2 regions of the Geobacillus sp. FSL K6-3411 genome follow, and region 2 is predicted to be linked to the other one. Evidence: a T-box and tRNA genes for the amino acid it is inferred to sense, from the RefSeq annotation. Region 2 holds a T-box; the other holds one or more tRNA genes.

Region 1 (5,761 bases), 1.5 Mb from region 2:
ATGGTGGAATGGTCGAAGCGTCCATCCCCTTGAAAATCATAACAAATGACATCACCTGCCATCAATTGTTCTGGTTCAGGGACTTCCACCGCCTGTAGACCGATGCGCGATCCACTCAAATACCAGCGCAGCGAATGGGCGACCGCCCAGCTGTAACTCCAGCTTCCGTTTTGACACCACCATCCCCGCGCCCTGTTCGGATAGCCGGTCATTGGCGCTCCGCCCGCATACAAACATTGGGAAACAAAGTTCGTGCAATCAACAGAAAAAGACGGAAACGCCGGGTTATGCCGATTCCACCACGTTTCTGCATACCGTACCGCCTGAGCACGGTCATATTGGTAAGAAAGGCGCTCTCCTGTCCATTGCTCACGTTCGACACGAGGCGCTTCAACGTATTCCCCCATCCGGCTAACCCGTTTATCATCCACCAACTCGGTGCCTAAAAAACGGGCGCATCGCTCCTCGACTTGCTCCTCAATATATAAAGTTGCCCCGTGCTTAATTAAAAATTGATGATGGGCAATATAAACCATTTTTGTCTCTCGCTCGACTGTCTGTCTGCCGATAATTTGCCCTCGAATAGTGCAACGGACAATTTCTGCCCCACGCCTTTGGCAAAGTTGCTGCTTCCTAGTAATTTCTTCATCGCCTTGGATATTGCTTTCCGAGACAAATGAGTGCGCCCGCTTATCGAGCCAATCATGCAGCCGCTTTTTCATGCCGCTCCCCACTTTCGTTTTTGTTACTACCTTATGTGAGGAAGCGGCAGTTTTTTCCCTATTCCTTTACCTCTGTCAACAGTTTCAACCCTTTTTCGATTTCGGCGACTACATCTGAATCTGTTTCCGTTTGTCTTGCCTCTTCGAGATATGGCTTGGCACTTACATCCCCGATTTTCCCGAGCGCCCACGCTGCTGTCCCACGGATGACGGGACGGCTGTCTTCTTTCAGCAGCCGCAATAAATGCGGAACAGCTGTCCGGTCTTTATAATGGGCGAGCGCCAAAATGGCGTTGCGCTGGATCGGTTTTTTCCCGCGCCATGAGCCTGCCATTGCGCCGAATTTCTCTTTAAACTCACGATTGCTTACCTGAAGAAGCGGGATGAGCTTCGGTTTCGCTGCCTCGGGATCCGGCTCGAATTCCGGATGCAAGTGGAAATCTTTCTTCTTGTTTTCCGGGCAGACCAACTGGCACGTATCGCAACCGTACAACCGATTGCCGATTTTCTCACGAAATTCATCGGCTAAAAAGCCTTTCGTTTGCGTCAAAAATGAGATGCACCGCTGCGCATTCAGTTGTCCCCCTTGCACGAGCGCCCCTGTGGGGCACGCATCGATGCATTTCGTACATGTGCCGCACCGGTTTTCGATCGGTTCATCGGGCGGAAACGGAATCGTTGTAATCATCTCACCCAAATACACGTACGAACCAAACTCCGGCGTAATAATGGAACAGTTTTTCCCACTCCAACCGATCCCTGCCCGCTCTGCCACGGCCCGGTCAGCGAGTTCTCCCGTATCCACCATCGAACGAACACGGGCATGTGGTACCTTCGCAAGTAAAAATTCTTCAAGTTGGCGTAAACGTTCCCGCAACACATCATGATAGTCTTTTCCCCACGATGCACGACAAAAAAGGCCACGCCGCTCATTTTTCGTCCCGCGTGGAGCATCTTTCATTTTTGATGGATAGGCAAGCGCAATGGCAATGATCGATTTCGCCTCGGGAAGAAGCAACGACGGATTTGTCCGCTTTTCAATATCCGGTTCCTCAAATCCGGATTGATAGCCAAGCTCCTGTTGCCGACGAAGCCGCTCCTTTAGTTCCACAAACGGATCAGCGCTTGCAAAACCGATTTTATCGATGCCGATCGACCGGCTGTATTCAATCACTTCCTGTTTCAAAGAGACAATGTCCATTATTTTCCCTCCCTTCGAGGTATATGGTAAAATGAAACACGGGGTGATTCATATGAAATGCATCATATCAGAAGAATTAAAACAACGTCTTCCTTCGGGCAAATTTGGCGTGATCCGCTACCACCATATCGAAATCGGCGACTCGCCGCAAATGTTAAAAGGCCGGCTTGAACTGTTTCAAAAGTCGATTTACTTTGAGCTACAGGAAAAAGCCATCGCCGACATTCCCGAGCTCGCCGAATGGCGTCAGGCATTCAAACAAATCGGCACGGATCCAGGGCGTTACCGACCCTCAAGTGAAAGCTTATACCGTCGTATCCAGAAAAAAAACTTTGTTCCATCGATCCATTCAGCAGTCGATGTAAACAACTTCTTTTCGCTCTATTATAAAATACCACTCGGCATTTACGATCTTGATTGTATCCAAGGATCCGTGATGATTACCGTAGGTACAGAACAAGATGAATACATAGCTCTAAATGGACGCACCGTCAACTTTGCGAATAAACTCGTCAGCAAAGATGAACACGGTCCGTTCGGCAGCCCAATCGTCGATTCCAAACGCACAGCGGTGACAAAAGGAACGAAAAACGCTTTGCAAATCGTTTATTTTCTTCCATCGATTCCTGAAGATGTTGCCAATCGCCAACTTCAGGCTATTCAAACGATGTTTACGCAAATCCATGGCGGTGAGGCCGACGCACAATTGCTAGTATAATAAAAAAACGCAATGCCTCGTTCTATGACGAAACGAAACACTGCGTTGTCCCCAATATTTTATTTAAAACTTAACGAAACTCATTATAACAAAACAGTACGTACATGGCAAGAAAAAACGCAAAAATCGACAAAATTCGTCGTATAAAAGGGGCACCAGAATATCTGGTGCCAACAACGATGACCCGTACGGGATTCGAACCCGTGTTACCGCCGTGAAAGGGCGGTGTCTTAACCACTTGACCAACGGGCCAATCATGGCGGAGAAGGCGGGATTTGAACCCGCGCGCCGCAAAACTGCGACCTAACGGTTTAGCAAACCGTCCCCTTCAGCCACTTGGGTACTTCTCCATAATGGCTCCGCAAGTAGGATTCGAACCTACGACCTACCGGTTAACAGCCGGTTGCTCTACCGCTGAGCTATTGCGGAATAACTAAGAAACATTCTTCCAAATCTACTTCGTCTCTTCCTCTACTAGCTGATTCAGCTTATTCGAGGATGTTTATGCTCAGTGTCCCTTCCTCTACTAGCCAATTCAAAGAAGCTGAATGCGTCGGGACAACTCGTAGCCTATTCGATGAAGTAAGGGCTCGTCGCTGAGCTATTGCGGAATAATCAAGAAATGCTCGATTAGTATTATATCGAATCATCTGACAATATGCAATGGAAAATGGTGGGCCTAAGTGGACTTGAACCACCGACCTCACGCTTATCAGGCGTGCGCTCTGACCAGCTGAGCTATAGGCCCATAAAAGCGGGTGATGGGAATCGAACCCACGACATCAGCTTGGAAGGCTGAGGTTTTACCACTAAACTACACCCGCAACAAATATAAATTAAGGAAGAAGAGAAAGGGCGACTAGTGGGAATCGAACCCACGCATGCCAGAGCCACAATCTGGTGCGTTAACCACTTCGCCATAGCCGCCACATTGATGGTGCCGGCTGCAGGACTTGAACCCGCAACCTACTGATTACAAGTCAGTTGCTCTACCAATTGAGCTAAGCCGGCATGATGTAAATTTATTCATGGATAAATGGATGGCGGAGGAGGAGGGATTCGAACCCCCGCGCGCCTTGCGACGCCTCTCGGTTTTCAAGACCGACCCCTTCAACCACTTGGGTACTCCTCCAAAAAGTAACGTAATAATGGTGGACCTTGTAGGACTCGAACCTACGACCGGACGGTTATGAGCCGTCTGCTCTAACCAGCTGAGCTAAAGGTCCGATAATAATGGCGGTGGAGGGGATCGAACCCCCGACCTCACGGGTATGAACCGTACGCTCTAGCCAGCTGAGCTACACCGCCAAATTTATATATTTGAATGGTGGAGCCTATCGGGATCGAACCGATGACCTCCTGCGTGCAAAGCAGGCGCTCTCCCAGCTGAGCTAAGGCCCCACAGGAAAATCGGGAAGACAGGATTTGAACCTGCGACCTCACGGACCCGAACCGTGTGCTCTACCAAGCTGAGCTACTTCCCGTCAACGCGCTCGAGAGGATTCGAACCCCTAACCTTCTGATCCGTAGTCAGATGCTCTATCCAATTGAGCTACGAGCGCAAGTGCCGAGGGCCGGACTCGAACCGGCACGGTAGTTACCTACCCCAGGATTTTAAGTCCTGTGCGTCTGCCAATTCCGCCACCCCGGCAAACGAGTGGAGCGGAAGACGGGGTTCGAACCCGCGACCCCCACCTTGGCAAGGTGGTGTTCTACCACTGAACTACTTCCGCATTGTGATGAGCCATGGAGGACTCGAACCTCCGACCCTCTGATTAAAAGTCAGATGCTCTACCTACTGAGCTAATGGCTCATATGAAGGATGCCGGCTGCAGGACTTGAACCCGCAACCTACTGATTACAAGTCAGTTGCTCTACCAATTGAGCTAAGCCGGCATATCCACAATGATGGTGGCTCGGGACGGAATCGAACCGCCGACACAAGGATTTTCAGTCCTTTGCTCTACCGACTGAGCTACCGAGCCATATGTTATTTTCTACCTAGTTCATTGAATTACCCTGTGCCTCTTCCTCTACTAGCCGATTCGAGGAAGTATGATGCGTCGAGGCAACTCGCAGCAAATTCGATGATGCTGATGCTCGTCTCTACCGACTGAGCTACCGAGCCGCATGTGATTTTTTATTTCATAGTTTTGAAATGATGGCGGTCCCGACGGGACTCGAACCCGCGATCTCCTGCGTGACAGGCAGGCATGTTAACCACTACACTACGGGACCATTTTGGTTGCGGGGGCAGGATTTGAACCTGCGACCTTCGGGTTATGAGCCCGACGAGCTACCGGACTGCTCCACCCCGCGACGATTGAAAGTGGTGGAGGATGACGGGATCGAACCGCCGACCCCTTGCTTGTAAGGCAAGTGCTCTCCCAGCTGAGCTAATCCTCCATTTATCATGCCTAGCAGCGACCTACTCTTGCAGGGGCGCTGGCCCCAACTACCATCGGCGCTGGAGAGCTTAACTTCCGTGTTCGGGATGGGAACGGGTGTTTCCTCTCCGCTATCACCACTAGGCAACAACAGACAAGTATTATTATAATGAAAAACAGCTTATTGTCAAGCTTTTTTTCATTCCTTCAAAACTAGATAACCGTTTTTGGGGGAAGAAGCCTCCGCTTTTCGTACTGTCTAGCTCCGGCCGCCATCGGCTCGCGACGCTTCGGTCCTGCTGTGGCGGCGACACATTGCATACGCTCCTGTGGCACCACCCACGCAGAACCAAGCTTTGCTTGGTTCGAGCCTCCTCGCAGGCCCTCCAGCACGTCTCGCCGATAGGCGGGCGGCCTCCGCTTTTCTAGGTTAAGCCCTCGATCGATTAGTATCCGTCAGCTCCACGTGTCGCCACGCTTCCACCTCGGACCTATCAACCTCGTCATCTTCGAGGGATCTTACTCGCTTAACGCGATGGGAAATCTCATCTTGAGGGGGGCTTCACGCTTAGATGCTTTCAGCGCTTATCCCTTCCGCACATAGCTACCCAGCGGTGCCCCTGGCGGGACAACTGGTACACCAGCGGTGCGTCCATCCCGGTCCTCTCGTACTAAGGACAGCTCCTCTCAAATTTCCTACGCCCACGACGGATAGGGACCGAACTGTCTCACG
Region 2 (5,761 bases):
AAATGAAAGGGTTATATTTGCACGGATCGTTTGGTGTCGGCAAAACGTATTTGCTTGGCGCGATCGCCAACGAGCTTGCCAAACGAAACATCCCATCGCTCATTGTCTATGTACCGGAGCTGTTTCGTGAACTGAAACATTCGCTCCAAGATCAGACGATGAACGAAAAGCTGGATTACGTGAAAAAAGTGCCGATTTTGATGCTTGATGATCTTGGTGCTGAGTCGATGTCAAGCTGGGTGCGCGATGACGTGCTCGGTCCGATTTTGCAATACCGGATGTTTGAAAACTTGCCGACCTTTTTTACATCCAACTTTGATATGCAGCAGCTTGCCCATCATTTAACGTATTCGCAGCGCGGCGAGGAAGAGAAAGTGAAGGCGGCGCGCATTATGGAACGGATTCGCTATTTGGCATACCCGATTGAGCTGACCGGGCCAAACCGTCGCGAGCAAAACGGTTAATAGGCGTACTAGGATCCCGCAGCAACGTTCTCTTACGATCGGCTTCCAAAAGTAGGACGCCGATTTTTTTTTGTCTTGCCGCCCTTCAGGTGAAACGCCGTTAAGCTTGGCTCTTTTTTTAGTCTAAACAGCTGGTTGTCCCCATATATATAAACCAAGCATTGATCTCGAATTAAGGGGGGACAGCGGGTGATCGAAATCCATTTTGACGAGGCAAGCGAGGCGGAGAAACTGTTTTGGCTGCTGAACAAACGGAAACAGGATGCCTGTCCGCTGTTTCACGCCGCTTACGATGGACGCAAAACCGTGGCGGTTTACATACATGGCGAGGAGAAGCACGTGCTTGAGGAGCATATCATACCAGCCATGACGGCGTTTGTGAGGAGGGTTGTGGAAGACAGGTTGCTCTTATCGATCATCTCCGACGTCTTTTATTTCCGTGATGTGGAGGAGCAACAGCAAATTTTAGCGCTCGCCCATTCGTTTTTAGAAGGTGAGCGGCGCGACTACCGGAAAGGCGGGGAGTTTGCCGCTTCGCGTGCAGTGCTTCTGCGCAGCGCATTCGCTTCCTTTTTGCGTGACGGATTATCGTTTTCGTTTTCTTCATTCGTTACATTCCGCTTAAAGTCGTATATGGAGCGCCTCCAGCATTACGTCGAGCTGGCGATTGATGAATACAAACTAGAACAGGAATACCAAAACTTTGTGCAAATGCTGCGTGACTGCCTTGCCACCCGGACGCCGCAATGGCCGCGCCTCTACTTAGTACATGACCCGCCACACTTTTTGTTTTATGACAGCAGCCGACGGGAATTGTCGATGGCTGAAGTAAAACAAATGATTGATCGCCATCTCGTCTTCAGCCAGCCGATGTATATCGATTCTTCCGTTCTGGCGCCGCTTATTTCGCTTGCTCCGGCTGAAATCGAGCTGTACACGGATCATCCGGATGATGGCATGGTGCAGACGATGCAAAACGTGTTCCAAGAGCGGCTTCGCCTTCGGCGTCGCGCTGATTTTGCCCATCTGTTTACCGCTAACGCTGGAAATCGAGAAGAATCTTGATTTTTCCTGTTGTTTTCGCTATAATGACGTCATAAAAGTGAACGAAAACAAGCGATGATGAGGACATGGGCGCATTTTTACGGTTTCCAGAGAGGGAAGGCGTTGGCTGGAACCTTCCTAACACGAAAAATGTGCTTACCCCCTCAGAGCTGCGGTAGCGAACGCGACGTCTAGTAGTTGCCGCCGGTCGACGGCCGTTATATGTGTTGAGCCATGGCTTTGTTTTTGCCATGGGAAGAAGGGTGGAACCACGACAAAAACTCGTCCCTTTATGAGGGAGGAGTTTTTTTATTTTGACATTAAGGTAAAGGAGTGAACTTCATGCCAGACGTTATTCGCATTACGTTCCCGGACGGGGCGAAAAAGGAGTTTCCGAGCGGAACGTCAACTGAGGACATCGCTGCCTCGATCAGTCCGGGATTGAAGAAAAAAGCGATTGCCGGGAAACTGAACGGCCGGTTTGTTGATTTACGCACGCCGCTTCAAGAAGACGGCGAGCTTGTCATTATTACCCAGGACATGCCTGAGGCACTTGATATTTTGCGTCATAGCACCGCCCATTTAATGGCGCAAGCGATCAAGCGGCTGTATGACAACGTCAAGCTTGGCGTCGGCCCGGTCATTGAAAACGGCTTCTACTATGATATTGATATGGAACATAAGCTGACGCCGGATGATTTGCCGAAAATTGAGGCGGAAATGCGCAAAATCGTAAAGGAAAATCTTGACGTTGTTCGCAAAGAAGTGAGCCGCGACGAGGCGATTCGCCTGTATGAAAAAATTGGTGATCACTTGAAACTGGAGCTCATCAACGATATTCCGGAAGGCGAGACGATTTCCATTTACGAGCAAGGCGAGTTTTTCGATCTTTGTCGGGGTGTGCACGTGCCGTCGACCGGGAAAATCAAAGAGTTCAAGCTGCTCAGCATCTCGGGGGCCTACTGGCGCGGTGACAGCAACAACAAAATGCTGCAGCGTATTTACGGTACGGCGTTTTTCAAAAAAGAAGATCTGGACCATTATTTGCAGTTGCTCGAAGAGGCGAAAGAGCGCGATCATCGCAAATTGGGCAAAGAGCTTGAGCTATTTACGACATCACAAAAAGTCGGACAAGGACTGCCGCTTTGGTTGCCGAAAGGGGCGACGATCCGTCGCTTGATTGAACGGTACATTGTCGATAAAGAAATCGCCCTTGGTTATGATCATGTATATACGCCGGTGCTCGGTAGTGTGGAGCTGTATAAAACCTCAGGACACTGGGACCATTATAAAGAAAACATGTTCCCACCGATGGAAATGGATAACGAAGAGCTCGTGCTGCGGCCGATGAACTGCCCGCACCATATGATGATTTATAAAAGCAAGCTTCATAGCTACCGTGAGCTGCCGATCCGCATCGCCGAGCTCGGCACGATGCATCGCTACGAAATGTCCGGGGCGCTTACTGGACTGCAGCGTGTCCGCGGCATGACGCTCAACGACGCCCATATTTTCGTGCGCCCGGATCAAATTAAAGACGAGTTTAAGCGCGTCGTTAATTTGATTTTGGAAGTATACAAAGACTTTGGGCTGGACGAATATTCGTTCCGCCTGTCGTACCGCGACCCACAAGATAAAGAAAAATATTACGACGACGACGAGATGTGGGAAAAGGCGCAACGCATGCTGCGCGAGGCGATGGATGAACTTGGCCTCGATTACTACGAAGCGGAAGGGGAAGCAGCGTTTTACGGACCGAAGCTCGATGTGCAAGTGCGCACGGCACTCGGCAAAGATGAGACGCTGTCGACTGTACAGCTTGACTTCCTCTTGCCGGAGCGGTTTGACTTAACATATATCGGCGAAGATGGAAAACCGCACCGCCCGGTCGTCATCCACCGCGGCGTTGTTTCCACGATGGAACGGTTTGTCGCCTTCTTGATCGAAGAATACAAAGGGGCATTTCCAACGTGGCTCGCCCCGGTGCAAGTGGAAGTCATCCCGGTATCGTCGGAAGCCCATCTCGATTATGCGTATGAAGTGAAACAAGCGCTGCAAGTAAACGGCTTCCGCGTCGAAGTCGACGAACGGGATGAAAAAATCGGCTATAAAATCCGCGAAGCGCAAATGCAAAAAATTCCTTATATGCTCGTTGTCGGCGACAAAGAAGCGGCCGAGCGAGCGGTCAACGTCCGCCGCTACGGTGAAAAAGAAAGCGAGACTGTGGCGCTTGACAAGTTTATCGCGATGCTAGAAGAAGATGTGCGGCAAAAACGAGTGAAAAAACGATGAGCCAACAGCGGCCCGTAGGCGGCATGCCCGCCTGCCGGGCTGCTTTTTTCAGGTGAACAGCTGCGCTGCCTCAGAAACGGGAACACGAAGGGCAACAAAACTTTTTGTCACAAATCAAAAGTTTTCTCTTGTCAACGAAACAATGATCCGCTATAATAAAGGACGTTGTGTTTATCAAGAATGGATCCTTGACATGCCATCACCAAGGTGGTATAGTGTATAAAGTGAAATGATTGCTTGTTTGTAACGAAAGCAGAAGCACCCGCTTCTCACCTGACCGACGCTTAAGTGGCTGTTGGCAGGTTGTTACGGTTCGTCAATGGTTTATTCGAACATCGTGCGCGGGTGCCTTGTGCATCCGCGCTTTTTTGTTAGGAGCGGGATTCTGCCGACAAACAAGACAGTCGGAAAAAACCTTGGAGGTGGCTCATTATTAGCAAAGATTTTATTATCAACGAACAAATTCGTGCCCGCGAAGTGCGCTTAATCGATCAAAACGGCGATCAGCTCGGCATTAAGTCGAAGCAGGAAGCGCTCGAGATCGCGGCAAGACGCAACTTGGACCTTGTGCTTGTCGCCCCGAACGCCAAACCGCCTGTTTGCCGTATCATGGACTACGGCAAATTCCGCTTTGAGCAGCAAAAGAAAGAAAAAGAAGCGCGCAAAAAGCAAAAGGTGATCAACATTAAAGAGGTGCGCCTCAGCCCGACGATTGAGGAACACGACTTTAATACGAAACTACGCAATGCGCGCAAGTTTTTAGAAAAAGGCGATAAAGTGAAGGCGACGATCCGCTTTAAAGGGCGGGCGATCACCCATAAAGAAATCGGGCAGCGCGTCCTTGACCGCTTCTCGGAAGCATGCGCTGATATCGCGGTCGTCGAAACGGCGCCGAAATTGGAAGGGCGCAACATGTTTTTAGTGCTGGCACCGAAAAATGACAACAAGTAAGGAGGAACTACGATGCCAAAAATGAAAACTCACCGCGGCTCGGCCAAACGGTTCAAAAAAACGGCGAGCGGCAAATTAAAACGCGGTCATGCGTATACGAGCCACTTGTTTGCTAACAAAACGAAAAAGCAAAAACGTCATCTTCGCAAAGCGGCGCTCGTTTCGCCTGGCGATTTCAAACGCATTCGTCAAATGCTTGACAACTTGAAATAATGACCGATCAGTAGGAGGGAAAAATTATGCCACGCGTAAAAGGTGGACCAGTGACGCGCAGACGTCGCAAAAAAGTATTAAAGCTTGCGAAAGGGTATTTCGGCGCGAAACACGCGTTATATAGAGTTGCTAACCAACAAGTTATGAAATCTCTCATGTACGCGTATCGCGACCGTCGTCAACGGAAGCGCGATTTCCGTAAATTATGGATCGCGCGTATCAACGCGGCAGCTCGCCAAAACGGCTTGTCCTACAGCCGCCTCATGCACGGCTTGAAACTGGCCGGTGTAGAAGTAAACCGGAAAATGCTTGCTGACTTGGCGGTAAACGACCAAGCAGCGTTCGCTCAACTCGCTGACTTGGCAAAAGCGAACTTGAATAAGTAATACGAATGGCCATCCTGAACGGGGATGGCCGTTTTTATTTACATAGGAAATGGAGTGAGGGAGGGGCCTTATGATACAATATGCAATAGCCGTCAATCTTCTCGCTTTTTTTGCCATGGGGCTTGATAAATATAAGGCGAGACGCCATCGTTTTCGCATCGCTGAGCGGACGCTTTGGCTGCTGGCGTGGTTGGGTGGAGCTTTCGGAGCTATGGCGGGCATGTATACGTTTCGCCATAAAACGCGCCATCGCGTGTTTCGATACGGCTTGCCGCTGTTGGCAGCGGCGGAGTTCGTTGTTTATTGGCTGTGGATGAGGTAGAAAGGGGAGAAGAGAATGAACTGGCCTTTGCTTTACGACATGCAACGCGAGTTAGACACACGCATTGAAACGCAGCACGGCCTAGAGGC

What was found. The T-box of region 2 lies ahead of thrS (threonine--tRNA ligase). A T-box ahead of a tRNA ligase gene usually reads a tRNA of that ligase, here a tRNA-Thr.
Region 1: it encodes a tRNA-Thr, which carries the amino acid that the T-box ahead of thrS (threonine--tRNA ligase) is inferred to sense. The anticodon was not compared.

The regions. Positions count from the first base shown of each region.
Region 1 covers NZ_CP150187.1:635,392-641,152, reverse strand. Annotated here, with positions in the region: gene NSQ22_RS03275 (amidase domain-containing protein) at 1-722, opposite strand, end outside; gene queG (tRNA epoxyqueuosine(34) reductase QueG) at 781-1,923, opposite strand; gene NSQ22_RS03265 (phenylalanine--tRNA ligase beta subunit-related protein) at 1,976-2,641, shown strand; tRNA gene NSQ22_RS03260 (tRNA-Glu) at 2,822-2,893, opposite strand; tRNA gene NSQ22_RS03255 (tRNA-Ser) at 2,899-2,991, opposite strand; tRNA gene NSQ22_RS03250 (tRNA-Asn) at 2,996-3,070, opposite strand; tRNA gene NSQ22_RS03245 (tRNA-Ile) at 3,313-3,389, opposite strand; tRNA gene NSQ22_RS03240 (tRNA-Gly) at 3,395-3,465, opposite strand; tRNA gene NSQ22_RS03235 (tRNA-His) at 3,496-3,568, opposite strand; tRNA gene NSQ22_RS03230 (tRNA-Thr) at 3,577-3,652, opposite strand; tRNA gene NSQ22_RS03225 (tRNA-Ser) at 3,683-3,773, opposite strand; tRNA gene NSQ22_RS03220 (tRNA-Ile) at 3,791-3,867, opposite strand; tRNA gene NSQ22_RS03215 (tRNA-Met) at 3,876-3,949, opposite strand; tRNA gene NSQ22_RS03210 (tRNA-Ala) at 3,967-4,042, opposite strand; tRNA gene NSQ22_RS03205 (tRNA-Pro) at 4,052-4,125, opposite strand; tRNA gene NSQ22_RS03200 (tRNA-Arg) at 4,130-4,203, opposite strand; tRNA gene NSQ22_RS03195 (tRNA-Leu) at 4,207-4,292, opposite strand; tRNA gene NSQ22_RS03190 (tRNA-Gly) at 4,300-4,374, opposite strand; tRNA gene NSQ22_RS03185 (tRNA-Lys) at 4,382-4,454, opposite strand; tRNA gene NSQ22_RS03180 (tRNA-Thr) at 4,465-4,537, opposite strand; tRNA gene NSQ22_RS03175 (tRNA-Phe) at 4,551-4,626, opposite strand; tRNA gene NSQ22_RS03170 (tRNA-Asp) at 4,804-4,879, opposite strand; tRNA gene NSQ22_RS03165 (tRNA-Met) at 4,884-4,960, opposite strand; tRNA gene NSQ22_RS03160 (tRNA-Val) at 4,972-5,047, opposite strand; rRNA gene rrf (5S ribosomal RNA) at 5,057-5,173, opposite strand; rRNA gene NSQ22_RS03150 (23S ribosomal RNA) at 5,455-5,761, opposite strand, start outside.
Region 2 covers NZ_CP150187.1:2,775,615-2,781,375, reverse strand. Annotated here, with positions in the region: gene dnaI (primosomal protein DnaI) at 1-464, shown strand, start outside; gene ytxC (putative sporulation protein YtxC) at 654-1,529, shown strand; T-box leader at 1,575-1,801, shown strand; gene thrS (threonine--tRNA ligase) at 1,851-3,800, shown strand; ribosomal protein L20 leader region at 4,045-4,176, shown strand; gene infC (translation initiation factor IF-3) at 4,230-4,751, shown strand; gene rpmI (50S ribosomal protein L35) at 4,764-4,964, shown strand; gene rplT (50S ribosomal protein L20) at 4,991-5,350, shown strand; gene NSQ22_RS14135 (DUF1294 domain-containing protein) at 5,421-5,672, shown strand; gene NSQ22_RS14130 (dUTP diphosphatase) at 5,688-5,761, shown strand, end outside.